2 regions of the Nocardia sp. NPDC057668 genome follow, and region 1 is predicted to be linked to the other one. Evidence: riboswitches for the same ligand, from Rfam matches in the RefSeq annotation. Region 1 holds a riboswitch; the other holds the start of a gene.

Region 1 (5,191 bases):
GAGCGCGCGAACACGATCAGCGGCGGCACCACCGCGAGCAGCGCCGCGGCCGCGAATCCCACGTGCGGCCAAGCGCGTCCGGCCAGGCTGCCGGTGAGCCACATGGCCGCGGTGTGCGCCTGATAGATGTTCGCGCGGGTCAGGATGAACGCGATGGCCGCGGACAGCATGGCGGTCACGCCGATGCCGACCAGGACCAGGCGGTACCCGTCGAGGCCGTCCTTGGTCGCGACCGCCAGGATCAGCGCCATGGCCAGGAACGCGCCGGCGAGCGCGCCGCCGACCACGCCGAGCCCCGAACCGCCGAGTACGACGGTCACCGCCAGCGCGCCCAGCGACGCACCGGTATTGATGCCGATGATCTCCGGACTGACCAGGGGATTGGTCGCGATGCGCTGCAGAATCGCGCCGGAGATCGCGAACGCCGCGCCGGTGCCCAGGCCGGTCAGCACGCGCGGCAGTCGATCGGCCACGACCACGTCGTATTCGATGAGCGTGCCGCCCCCGCCCAGTACCCGCAGCACGTCGGCGACGGTCAGCGGGTAGTGTCCGACGGTGAGCGACCACGCCGCCACCAGCAGGGCCGCCGCGGTGAGCGCCAGGGTGATCAGGGCCGAGCGGCGTTGGACGCGCACGACCAGTTTCCCGCTCGGTGAGCGCAACAGCACCGTGCCCCCGGGCAATACGCTCGACTCGCGGGCGGTCACAGGGTCGCCACCTTCCGGTTGCGGACGAGGTAGAGGACGAACGGCGATCCGGCGAAGGCGGTGATGATGCCGACCTGGATCTCCTGCGGCTGAGCCAGCACCCGGCCCGCGATGTCGGCGACCAGCAGCAGCGTGGGTCCGAGCAGCGCGCACCAGAGCAGCACCCGGCGATAGTCGTGCCCGGCGAACGCGCGGGCGATGTGCGGAATCACCAGGCCGATGAACGCGATCGGCCCGGCGATGGCCACCGCCGAACCAGCCAGCAGTACCACACTCAGCGCGCCCAGGCCGCGGACCACGAGCAGGCGGGTGCCCAGGGTGCGCGCCAGGTCGTCCCCGATGGCCAGCGCGTTGAGCGAACTCGCTACCGCGAGTGCGAGTGTCACCCCGATGACCAGGAAAGGCACGACGGCCCACAGGGATTCGAGGCTCGCGCGGGTGAGAGAACCGACCACCCAGAAGCGGAAGTTGTCGAAGGTGGTGCGATCGAGCAGGGTTATCGCGGTCGTGATCGAGCCGCACAGGGCGGTGAACGCGGCCCCGGCGAGCACCAGTTTCACCGGGGTCGCGCCGCCGAATCCCAAGGAGCCCAGCGTATAGACGACAACGGCCGCCACCGCCGCGCCCAGGAACGCGAACCACACGAGACCCGCGGCCGAGCCGAGTCCGAATACCGCCATGGCCAGCACGATCGCCAGTGACGCGCCGGCGTTGATGCCCAGCAGGCTCGGACCGGCGAGCGGATTGCGGGTCAGGCCCTGCATGACGGCCCCGGCCAGGGCGAGCGCGAGCCCCGCCAGCAGTCCGGCCACGGTGCGCGGCAGGCGGATGTAGCGCACGATCCGATCGGTATCACCGCCCTGGAAATCGGTGAATGCCGAGATCACGTCGGCGAAAGCGACGGGGTGCGTGCCGATCCGCAGGGACGCCACGCAGATCACGGCGAGCGCGGCCGCGGCCAGCACCGGGCCCGCGCCGCGCACGGTGCCGGTCACTTCGGGAACAGCCCCGGATGCAGCAGTCCGGCAACGAGTTCGGTGGCGTGCGCGATACGGACCCCGGCGGCGCGATCGGCGAACAGGAACGGGTGCACCGTTTTCGCGCGCACGGCGGTCAGATTGGCGAAGGCCGGATTGCCGGTGATCCTGTCCACCTGCGGTTGCGCGTCGGCGCGGACGTAGGTCGCCTTACAGCACAGGCTGGTCAGGATGATGTCGGGATCGCGGGCGATGAGCTGTTCCGCGCCGATCTGCACGTTGCGGCGCTCGGTGAGATCGCCGAAGGCGTTGACCCCGCCGGCGGCCTCGATGATCCGGGAGATGAAATCGATGCCGCCCGCGACGGTGTAGGAGCCGTCGTCCTTGGGCGTGAGGACGGCGACCCTGGGCTTGGGCGCGCCTGCAACCTTGGCGCGGACCGCCTCGATGCGCGAACTCAGGTCGGCGACCACCGTGTCGGCGCGATCGGCCACACCCCACAGCGCGCCCAGATCCCGCAGATCGGCGTAGACGTTGTCGAAGCGCACCGTCGCCGGATCGATCGCCTCGTCGGCCAGACCGTCCGCGCTGGGGCACAGCGGGCTCAGTACCCAGGTGTCCACGCCCAGTTCGTGCAGACTCGCCCGCGTGCCCACGCTGCTCTGCGACGAGGTGGCGAACACGCCGTTGAAGCCGGACAGCACGAAATCCGGTCGCTGCGCGAGCAATTCGTCCCGGCTCGGTAGTTTCTCGACGTAGGGGGATCTCGCCTGCGCCGCCTGATACTCCGGCAGCACCGCCGAATCCAGGAACGCGGTCCCCGCCAGGCGATCGGTGACGCCGAGTGCGTGCGCGATCTCGATGGAGGGCTGGTACGCGGCGTAGATGCGCTGCGGGGGACCGGGCACCGCGACATCGATGCCGCAATTGGCGCGGGCGACGGCGTTCGCGCCGTCGGCGGCGGGCCCGGCCTGCACCCCGCAACCGGTGAGCAATAGTGCGCAGGCCAGCAGCGCGCCGGTACGCAGGCGCGCGAAAACAGATGGGGTCACCGAGACCGCCTTCCAGGTCCTCGTGGAATCGGGTGTTGCCTGCCGTGGCCGGTCTCCTGGCTGACGGGATACCACGCGAAAGATCAGCCTTCCCAGGGCGCGAGCACCCCAGTGGCCCCGAACGGATCACTCCGTCCGGATCGATCTTCACTCCCGATCACAGTGGCGAGGGCCGCACCGGCATCACACCGGTTTCCCGAACACCACGGCGGGGGGACTGTACCAAGATCACCCGTGCGCCCGGGAACCCCGCCCGCGCGGCCGGGCTCGCGCGGGGGCCGACATGGTTGAGTCCTGCTTCACGAGCCTTGGGGGATCGCGCCTTGTTCCCGTTGTCCGGCCGCTCTTACGGTGGGGCCGTTCGATTCCGTACATTTCCGAGGAGTTCCACCGCTCATGCTCACCCCGATCGCCTACGGCCTCGCCGTGTTCCTGGTCGTGTTCATCATCGTCATCGGCGCTCGGTTCCTGGTGTCACCGCGGGTCGCCGCGGCCGGGTTCGGCGTACCCGCGAAACCCGACGGCGACGCCGCCTACCTGGATGTGAAAGGCCTGCGGGACATCACCTCCGGTGTCATCGGCCTGGCGCTCATCCTGTTCGCGGACGCCGACGCGGTCGGCTGGTACATGCTGGCCGTCTCGCTGACCCCCTTCGGGGACACGCTGATCGTGCTGCGCCACGGCGGCACCCGGGCGGCGGCGTTCGGCATCCATTTCGCGACCGCCGTCATCGTCTGGATCAGCGCCGCACTGCTTTTCGCGGCGTGACGCGTCCGGTCCGGTCGGCCGCCCGGGCTCGATGTTGCTCGGGTCCGTACGGACCTCAGCGGGTGGGCTCGTCGGCGCCGAGGCGGCGGGCGGAGAGCTCGGCGTGGGCGACCCGGCGCAGGGCGGCGATCACCGGTTCGTAGAGGGCCGTGCCCAGAACCGCGTATTCGATTGCGCGGGAAGGGGGTTCCAGGGGCATCTCGTCGATGTCGTAGGCGGCGATGGCCAGGACAGCGGGACCGTAGGCGCGGAGCCGATCCTCCGTCATCGGCATCCCGGCGGCCTCGGCGGCGGCGAGGGCGTGCTCGAGCTGGGCCACGGCCGGGTAGTCGTCGGGGACGCCGATGTGCAGCGCGGTGAGCGCGGCGCGGGCGCGGGGGTAGTCGGCGGGGGCCGCGGCGTCGACGGCGGGTGGCAGCAGCGCGGTGGCCGTGGCCAGGGTGTCGAGCAGGGTGCGGCCGGGCTCGTCGATCAGCGTGACGATCGCCCGGATCTGCGCCATGGACAGGCCGAGCTGGGACAGCGCCCTGATCAGTGCGACCCGCCGGATGTGCGTCTCGTCGTAGGTCGCGCGCGTGGCGCTGGTGGCCCGGCCCGGCATCAGCACGCCTTCGCGCAGGTAGAACTTCACGGTCGGGATCGGCACGCCGGTCCGTGCCGCCAACTCCGACATCAGCACGCGGGTCTCCTTCGCTGCACGCCTTGACATTGGGTACCTCAACTATCCAATATTAGGTACTGGAAGTATCCAATCAAGTGTACGAACCGCGGGAGCCATCGTGTACACCACCCTGATCGACCCTCTGATCAGCATTGTTCTGGGCGCCACCATCATCTCGGTGGCCACCATCGCCTTCGGCGGAACGTTCCTGCTACGTGTCGTCACCGGCGGTCAGCCAGCGAACGAACTCCAGAAATCCTTCTTCCGCGCCGGGCACGCGCACGCCGGCGTACTGGTCATGCTCGGCCTGCTGCTGGCGGTACTGGGCAATGCCGCGGGCGCCAGCCCCGGCTGGGCGAACGGCGGCGCGATCGCGGTGCTCGCGGCGGCCATCCTGATGCCCGCCGGGTTCTTCCTGTCGGTGCTGGGCGTCGATCCTGCCCGGCCCAACCGGATGATCACCGCGGTCTGGGTCGGCGCGGCCGTACTGGTCACGGGCGTCGTCCTGGTGGGAGTGACCGTCCTGCTCGCGGGCATCGACAGGATGTGATCCGGCTGCGGCAGGCGCTCAGAGCGCGACGCCCGCATCGTGAGCGGGCCTGTGCCGCAGTCGAATCGACAGAGCGCGGCGCTTCGGCGGAAAGGCGAGGGCACGATCCCCAAGGCGCTGCGGCCTCGACCCGCGTAGCAAGCGGTCCCGGGCCCCGCCCGGTTGCCAATCCCTGCCCCGGCGAACCGGGGGTCGTGACCTCGGCGGGAGTCGAACCCGCGTAGTCCTGAATGAGAATCAGGGTGCCCGACCGGCGGAGCACGAGGCCGTGTGAAGTTGTGGTGACGCAGGTCGGGATCGAACCGACGTGGTCCTGAGTGAAAATCAGGGTGCCGAACCAGCACAGCACTGCGCCATGGAAATATCGCGATCGTCGGGACGGCGAGAGTCGAACTCGCACCCTCCTGCACCCAAGGCAGGCGCTCTATCCGTTGAGCTACGTCCCGCGGCGGGAGGGCATGAAAAAGGGCCGCTCC
Region 2 (5,191 bases), 720 kb from region 1:
CCCGGTCGGGCCGAAGAGCTTGTGGCCGGAGAAGACGAAGAAGTCGGCGTCCAGGGCGCGGACGTCGATCCGGGTGTGCGGGATGGACTGCGCACCGTCCACCACGGTGACCGCGCCCGCGCGCCTGGCCTCGGCGACCACATCCGCGATGGGCGTGATGGTGCCCAGTGCGTTCGACACATGGGTCACCGACACCAGTTTCGTGCGATCGGACAGCAGCCGGGTGTACTCGTCCATCCGCAGCTGGCCGGTGTCGTCCACCGGAATGACCTTCAGCACCGCGCCGGTCTCGGCCGCCAGCAGCTGCCACGGCACGATATTGGCGTGGTGTTCGAGGTGCGAGACGAGGATCTCGTCACCGGCGTGCAGATTCTTGCGGCCCCAGGTCTGGGCGATGAGGTTCAGGCCCTCGGTCGCCCCGCGCACGAAGATGATCTCCTGTGCCGAGCCCGCGCCCAGGAAGCGCGCCACCGCCTCGCGGGCGTGCTCGTACGCGTCGGTCGAGCGCGCCGCCAATTCGTGTGCGGCACGGTGGATGTTGGAGTTCTCGTGCTCGTAGAAGTGGGTGATGCGGTCGATGACCGTGCGCGGCTTCTGCGTGGTGGCGGCGTTGTCGAACCACACCAGCGGGTGCCCGTTCACCCGTTCGCCCAGGATGGGGAAATCCCGGCGGACGGCGTGCACGTCGAACGGCGGATGCCGATCCGGCACCGGATCGCCGGCCCGGTCCCCGAGGAAGTAGAACTGTGACCCGGCCGGTGCCGCATCGGCTCGCGGGCGCTCGAGGAAGTAGAAGCTCGGCCCGCCTGCCGCTGCCGCCGGTGCGCTGAAACGCGACGGGGTCAGCGGGATATCGAGCGAGGGCAGTTCGGGCAGCCAGGGATCGGTGTGCACCGGGGCCGCGGTGGTCCCGGACTCCCAGCCCGGCACCGCCGGGGCGGGGGTGGCCCCGCCGGGCGGCACCGCACCCCGAGGCGCGCCCGGGGTGCGCGGCGTGCCCGCCGTGGCAGGGACGGAGATGCCCGGACTCGGCTGCGGCACAGCGCCTTCCGGCACCGCGCCGCCTTCCGGCACGGTCGGTTCCGGCGCGTGCGGGAGCGAGCTCGCCCCCGCCGCCGACAGGGGAGCCGCCACGGGGGCCGACGCGGCCGAGGGCAGCGCCCCCGGCGATCCGGGCACACCGGACGGCCCCGCCGGGGTGCTCGGCGCACCCGGAACATACGGGAGCGGCGGCGGCTCCGGAGCCGGTCCGCCCGGCCCCGGGACGCCCAGCCCCCCGAGGCCCGGCGCCGCCGACGGCAGCGCCGAGAAGAACTCCCCGGCAAGGCGATTCAGCGTCGCCTCGTCCGGGAGCAGGGCGCCCCACCCGGAACCGGTGGCGGCCACCGGTTCCGGGGAAGCGGGCAGATCAGCGGTAGGTCGGTGCATAGTCATGGAACCTGTTCACCTCTGCGCCCTCGAGCACCGCCACGGCGTCGTCGGTCAGGATCGCCAGGGAGCAGTACAGCGAAACCAGATACGAGGCGATGGCACTGCGGTCGATTCCCATGAACTTCACCGACAGGCCGGGACCCTGTTCGCCGGCCAGTCCCGGCTGGTACAGCCCGACCACGCCCTGCCGTTCCGCGCCCGGGCGGATGAGCAGGAACTTGGTCTTGCCGCCGGTCACCGGAACCTTGTCCGACGGGATGATCGGGATGCCGCGCCAGGTGATGAACTGCGAACCGAACAGGCTCACCGTCGGCGGCGGCACACCGCGCCGCGTGCACTCTCGCCCGAAGGCCGCGATGCCCTCCGGGTGGGTGAGGAAGAAGCCGGGCTCCTTCCAGACCTTGGCGATGAGATTGTCCAGATCGTCGGGCGTGGGCGGGCCCGCGATGGTCGAGATCCGTTGCTTCTTCGGCGTATTGGCGATCAGCCCGTAGTCGGGGCTGTTGATCAGCTCGCCTTCCTGATGCTCCTTGATGGCCTCGATGGTCAGGCGCAGCTGCTGGGAGATCTGGTCGTGCGGGCTGGAATACAGGTCCGAGACCCGGGTGTGCACGTCGAGGATCGTGTGCACGGCCTTGAGCCGATACTCGCGCGGATCCTTCTCGTAGTCGATGAAGGTCTCCGGCAGCGGGGACTCGTCGTAGTTGTCGCACTTGATGTCGACGGTCTGCTCGTGCGTCACCCGGTTGCGCCGGTAGATGCCGGCTTCCACCGGCACCCAGCTCAGCAGATGGACCAGCCACCGCGGGGTGATGGACTCCATCTGCGGAACGGTCTTGGTGGCATTGGCGAGTGTCCGAGCAGCCTCGTCGCCCAGTGCCACCGGTTGCGGCACGGTACTTGTCATGAAAACCGCCTTCAATTAGGCAAATTGGGGGTTACCGACGGGACGGAATACTAACTCCGGGATCCGCCGCTGTCCTGATGAACAGAACGGCGGGCGTGTCCTGGAAGTTTGCTGGCAAAGGCGCGATTCGATGCCGTTCGTGCCTTCGATGTGAACGGGTGCACACCGCGATGTAGACACCGCGAGCTAACAGTGAGGAAACCGTAATTGCGCGGTAACGAATTCGGGGGAGGCGCGCACGGAAACCGCTGCGGCCGCGCGCCTCAGCGCACGCCCACGAGCACCGCGTCGGTGATCGAGCGCCACGCGACCCCGGCTTCGGCGAACCCCGCCGCCCAGACGTGGTCGAGATGCCAGTCCAGGGTCTGCGGCACGCCCCGCGGCCGGTTGTCGAGAATGGCGCGACTGGCGGCCAGCTCGTTGCTCAGCCGCGGATCATCGGCGATTCCGGCCCACCACTGTTCCCAGTCCGGCACGCCCTCGGCCCGCACCCGCTCCTGATGCCCGCGCTGAATCCGCTCGTCCAGCGCGTTCAGCAGCGGGGTCCGCGGATCGGGCATGTGGTCGGCGTTGAGGAACAGCCCGCCCGGGCGCAGCAGCGCCGGCAGGTCCCGGTAGAGCCTGGCCAGGTCGTCGGGCTGCATCCAGTGCGTGGCGGTCGCGGTCGCGATGACGTCGAACGGCTCGGCGGTCAGCGCACTCGACCACGCCGGATCTTCCAGGTCCGCCACGACGAAACTGACGCGCGGATCATCGGCGAAGGACCCGCGCGCCATCGCCAGCAGCGTCGGATCCCGATCCACCGCAACCGAACTCGACTCGGGCAGCCGGGCGAACAGCCGCCGGGTGATGGTGCCGGTCCCGCAAGCCAGATCCAGCACCCGCGGCGCCTTCCCGGCGCTCGCCTCGACCAGATCCAGCATCACCCGGAATCGCTCCTCGCGATCGGGCATGTACAACTCCTGCTGCCGATCCCAACTCTCCTGCCACGCTTCCCAATTCACGCCTTCTCCAGTGGTCTGATCAGCGGCTTCGGACCGGACGCAGACTACGCGGCGGACCGGGCGCGGCGTCCCCGCGACACGCGCTCGCGGCGCGCCGGAGCGCGCGGGGGAGGGGGTGTGGTTGTCGGCGGCGGTACCACTTCGCTATATTCGCCTGCGCAGCTGGTTCGCCGGAGGCGGTATCGAGGAGCCCCTGATCCGTCCGAAGGCGTCGAAGCCCGGTGGTGCGTTCGCGTGCCGCCCGGGTGAGAGGGAACCCGGTGGAAATCCGGGACTGTCCCGCAGCGGTGAGTGGGAACGACAGCCGTCATTCCGCACTGGGCGCGATGCCTGGGAAGCGATGGCCGATAGGACCAGCCCCGGCACGAGCACCGGGGCCGACCCGGGTCACGGGTCGATGCCCACGAGTCCGAAGACCTGCCGTTGCGCTGGATACGTCGTATCCGGCGGTTGTCGCCTCGTGGATCGGGTGGCACGCCGAGCGGGACCGGGCGTCGCACGACGCCGCGCAATGGGCTCCTTCAGCGTGCACTCGCAATGAGGTGGCCATCGGCATGCTGACCATGGAGCTCACCAATGACGAACTCGGACAACACTTTCGCAGCCGTGCCCGGCTGCGCCCCGACCGCCCGTGTCGCGCCGCTCGCGGCCGCTCGCGCCTCGGTCGTGCAGAGCCTGCGGATCCATTCCGGGGCGCGGGTGCCCTTCTCGGTGGAATTCAATCCGCCGCGCGACGCCGCCGGAGAAGCGCGACTGTGGCGCACGGTCCGCGAGTTCGAGCGCATGCATCCGGCCTTCGTCTCGATGACCTATGGCGCGGGCGGCTCCACCAAGGACCGCACCGCCCGCATCACCGGCCAGCTCGCCCAGCAGACCACCCTGCTGCCGGTGGCGCACCTGACCGCGGTCGGGCACAGCATCGCCGAACTGCGCGCGCTGGTCGGCTCCTACGCCGACTGCGGCATTCGCAACATCCTGGTGCTGCGCGGCGATCCGCCGGGCGATCCGCTCGGCGCCTGGGAGCGTCATCCCGACGGGGTGGCGTACGCCGAGGAACTGGTGCGCATCGTGCGCGACCTCGGTGACTTCAAGGTCGGGGTGGCCTCGTTCCCGCAGGGGCATCACCGCTCACCGGACCTGGCCACCGACACCGCCCACCTGGCCGCCAAACTTCGCGCCGGCGCGGACTACTCGATCACCCAGATGTTCTTCGACGTCGAGCACTACCTGCGCCTGCGCGACCGGGTGGCCGCGCACGACCCGATCGAAGGCGCCAAGCCGATCATTCCCGAGCTGATGCCGATCACCTCCCTGCGCACCGTGCAGCGGGCGGTCGAGCTGTCCGGTCGCGAACTCCCGCCGGCGGTGCTGGCACGGCTGCGGCGGGCCGCGGGGGACGGTCCGGAAGAGAACAAGGCCGCGGTGCGCGCCGCGGGCATCGAGATCGCGACCGAGATGGCGCAGCGCCTCATCGACGAGGGCGCGCCCTGCCTGCACTTCATCACGCTCAATTTCGCGAAGGCGACGACCGAGGTGCTGACCAATCTCGGCTACCGCGTGACCGCGGCTCCGCTCAGCGCCTGAGAAACCGGCGGCGGGTCCGGAAACCCGGACCGGGCCCGGCAACCGGCTGGCTCTGAGATCTGCATTACGCTAGCCTAACCTAAATCGGATGAGGTTAGGCTACGTTTACTACGTAAGTGTGTGCTGATCAGCGATTACGTTCCGAGACCGGCCGCAGATGCTGAAAGCCTGCCGCTATTGCTCGCGTGTCGCGCGGTACCCGTCGCGATTTTCGGGTTAGCCCACCCTAATAAAATAGGTTACCCTAACTCGCGAATGTGGATCT

The links. Region 1 has a riboswitch for cobalamin ahead of ACFVBH_RS02350 (ABC transporter substrate-binding protein). Riboswitches for the same ligand answer to the same signal wherever they lie in the genome.
Region 2: linked by a shared signal. The riboswitch ahead of ACFVBH_RS05660 (methylenetetrahydrofolate reductase) and the one ahead of ACFVBH_RS02350 (ABC transporter substrate-binding protein) in region 1 are both predicted to bind cobalamin.

Annotation. Positions count from the first base shown of each region.
Region 1 covers NZ_JBHVIC010000001.1:491,185-496,375, reverse strand. Annotated here, with positions in the region: gene ACFVBH_RS02360 (FecCD family ABC transporter permease) at 1-707, opposite strand, end outside; gene ACFVBH_RS02355 (FecCD family ABC transporter permease) at 704-1,702, opposite strand; gene ACFVBH_RS02350 (ABC transporter substrate-binding protein) at 1,699-2,736, opposite strand; cobalamin riboswitch at 2,765-2,959, opposite strand; gene ACFVBH_RS02345 (DUF4267 domain-containing protein) at 3,133-3,504, shown strand; gene ACFVBH_RS02340 (MerR family transcriptional regulator) at 3,560-4,183, opposite strand; gene ACFVBH_RS02335 (hypothetical protein) at 4,284-4,715, shown strand; tRNA gene ACFVBH_RS02330 (tRNA-Glu) at 4,911-4,983, opposite strand; tRNA gene ACFVBH_RS02325 (tRNA-Glu) at 4,995-5,070, opposite strand; tRNA gene ACFVBH_RS02320 (tRNA-Pro) at 5,089-5,161, opposite strand.
Region 2 covers NZ_JBHVIC010000001.1:1,208,187-1,213,377, reverse strand. Annotated here, with positions in the region: gene ACFVBH_RS05675 (family 2A encapsulin nanocompartment cargo protein cysteine desulfurase) at 1-1,407, opposite strand, end outside; gene ACFVBH_RS05670 (family 2A encapsulin nanocompartment shell protein) at 1,409-2,338, opposite strand; gene ACFVBH_RS05665 (class I SAM-dependent methyltransferase) at 2,602-3,342, opposite strand; cobalamin riboswitch at 3,548-3,782, shown strand; gene ACFVBH_RS05660 (methylenetetrahydrofolate reductase) at 3,919-4,926, shown strand.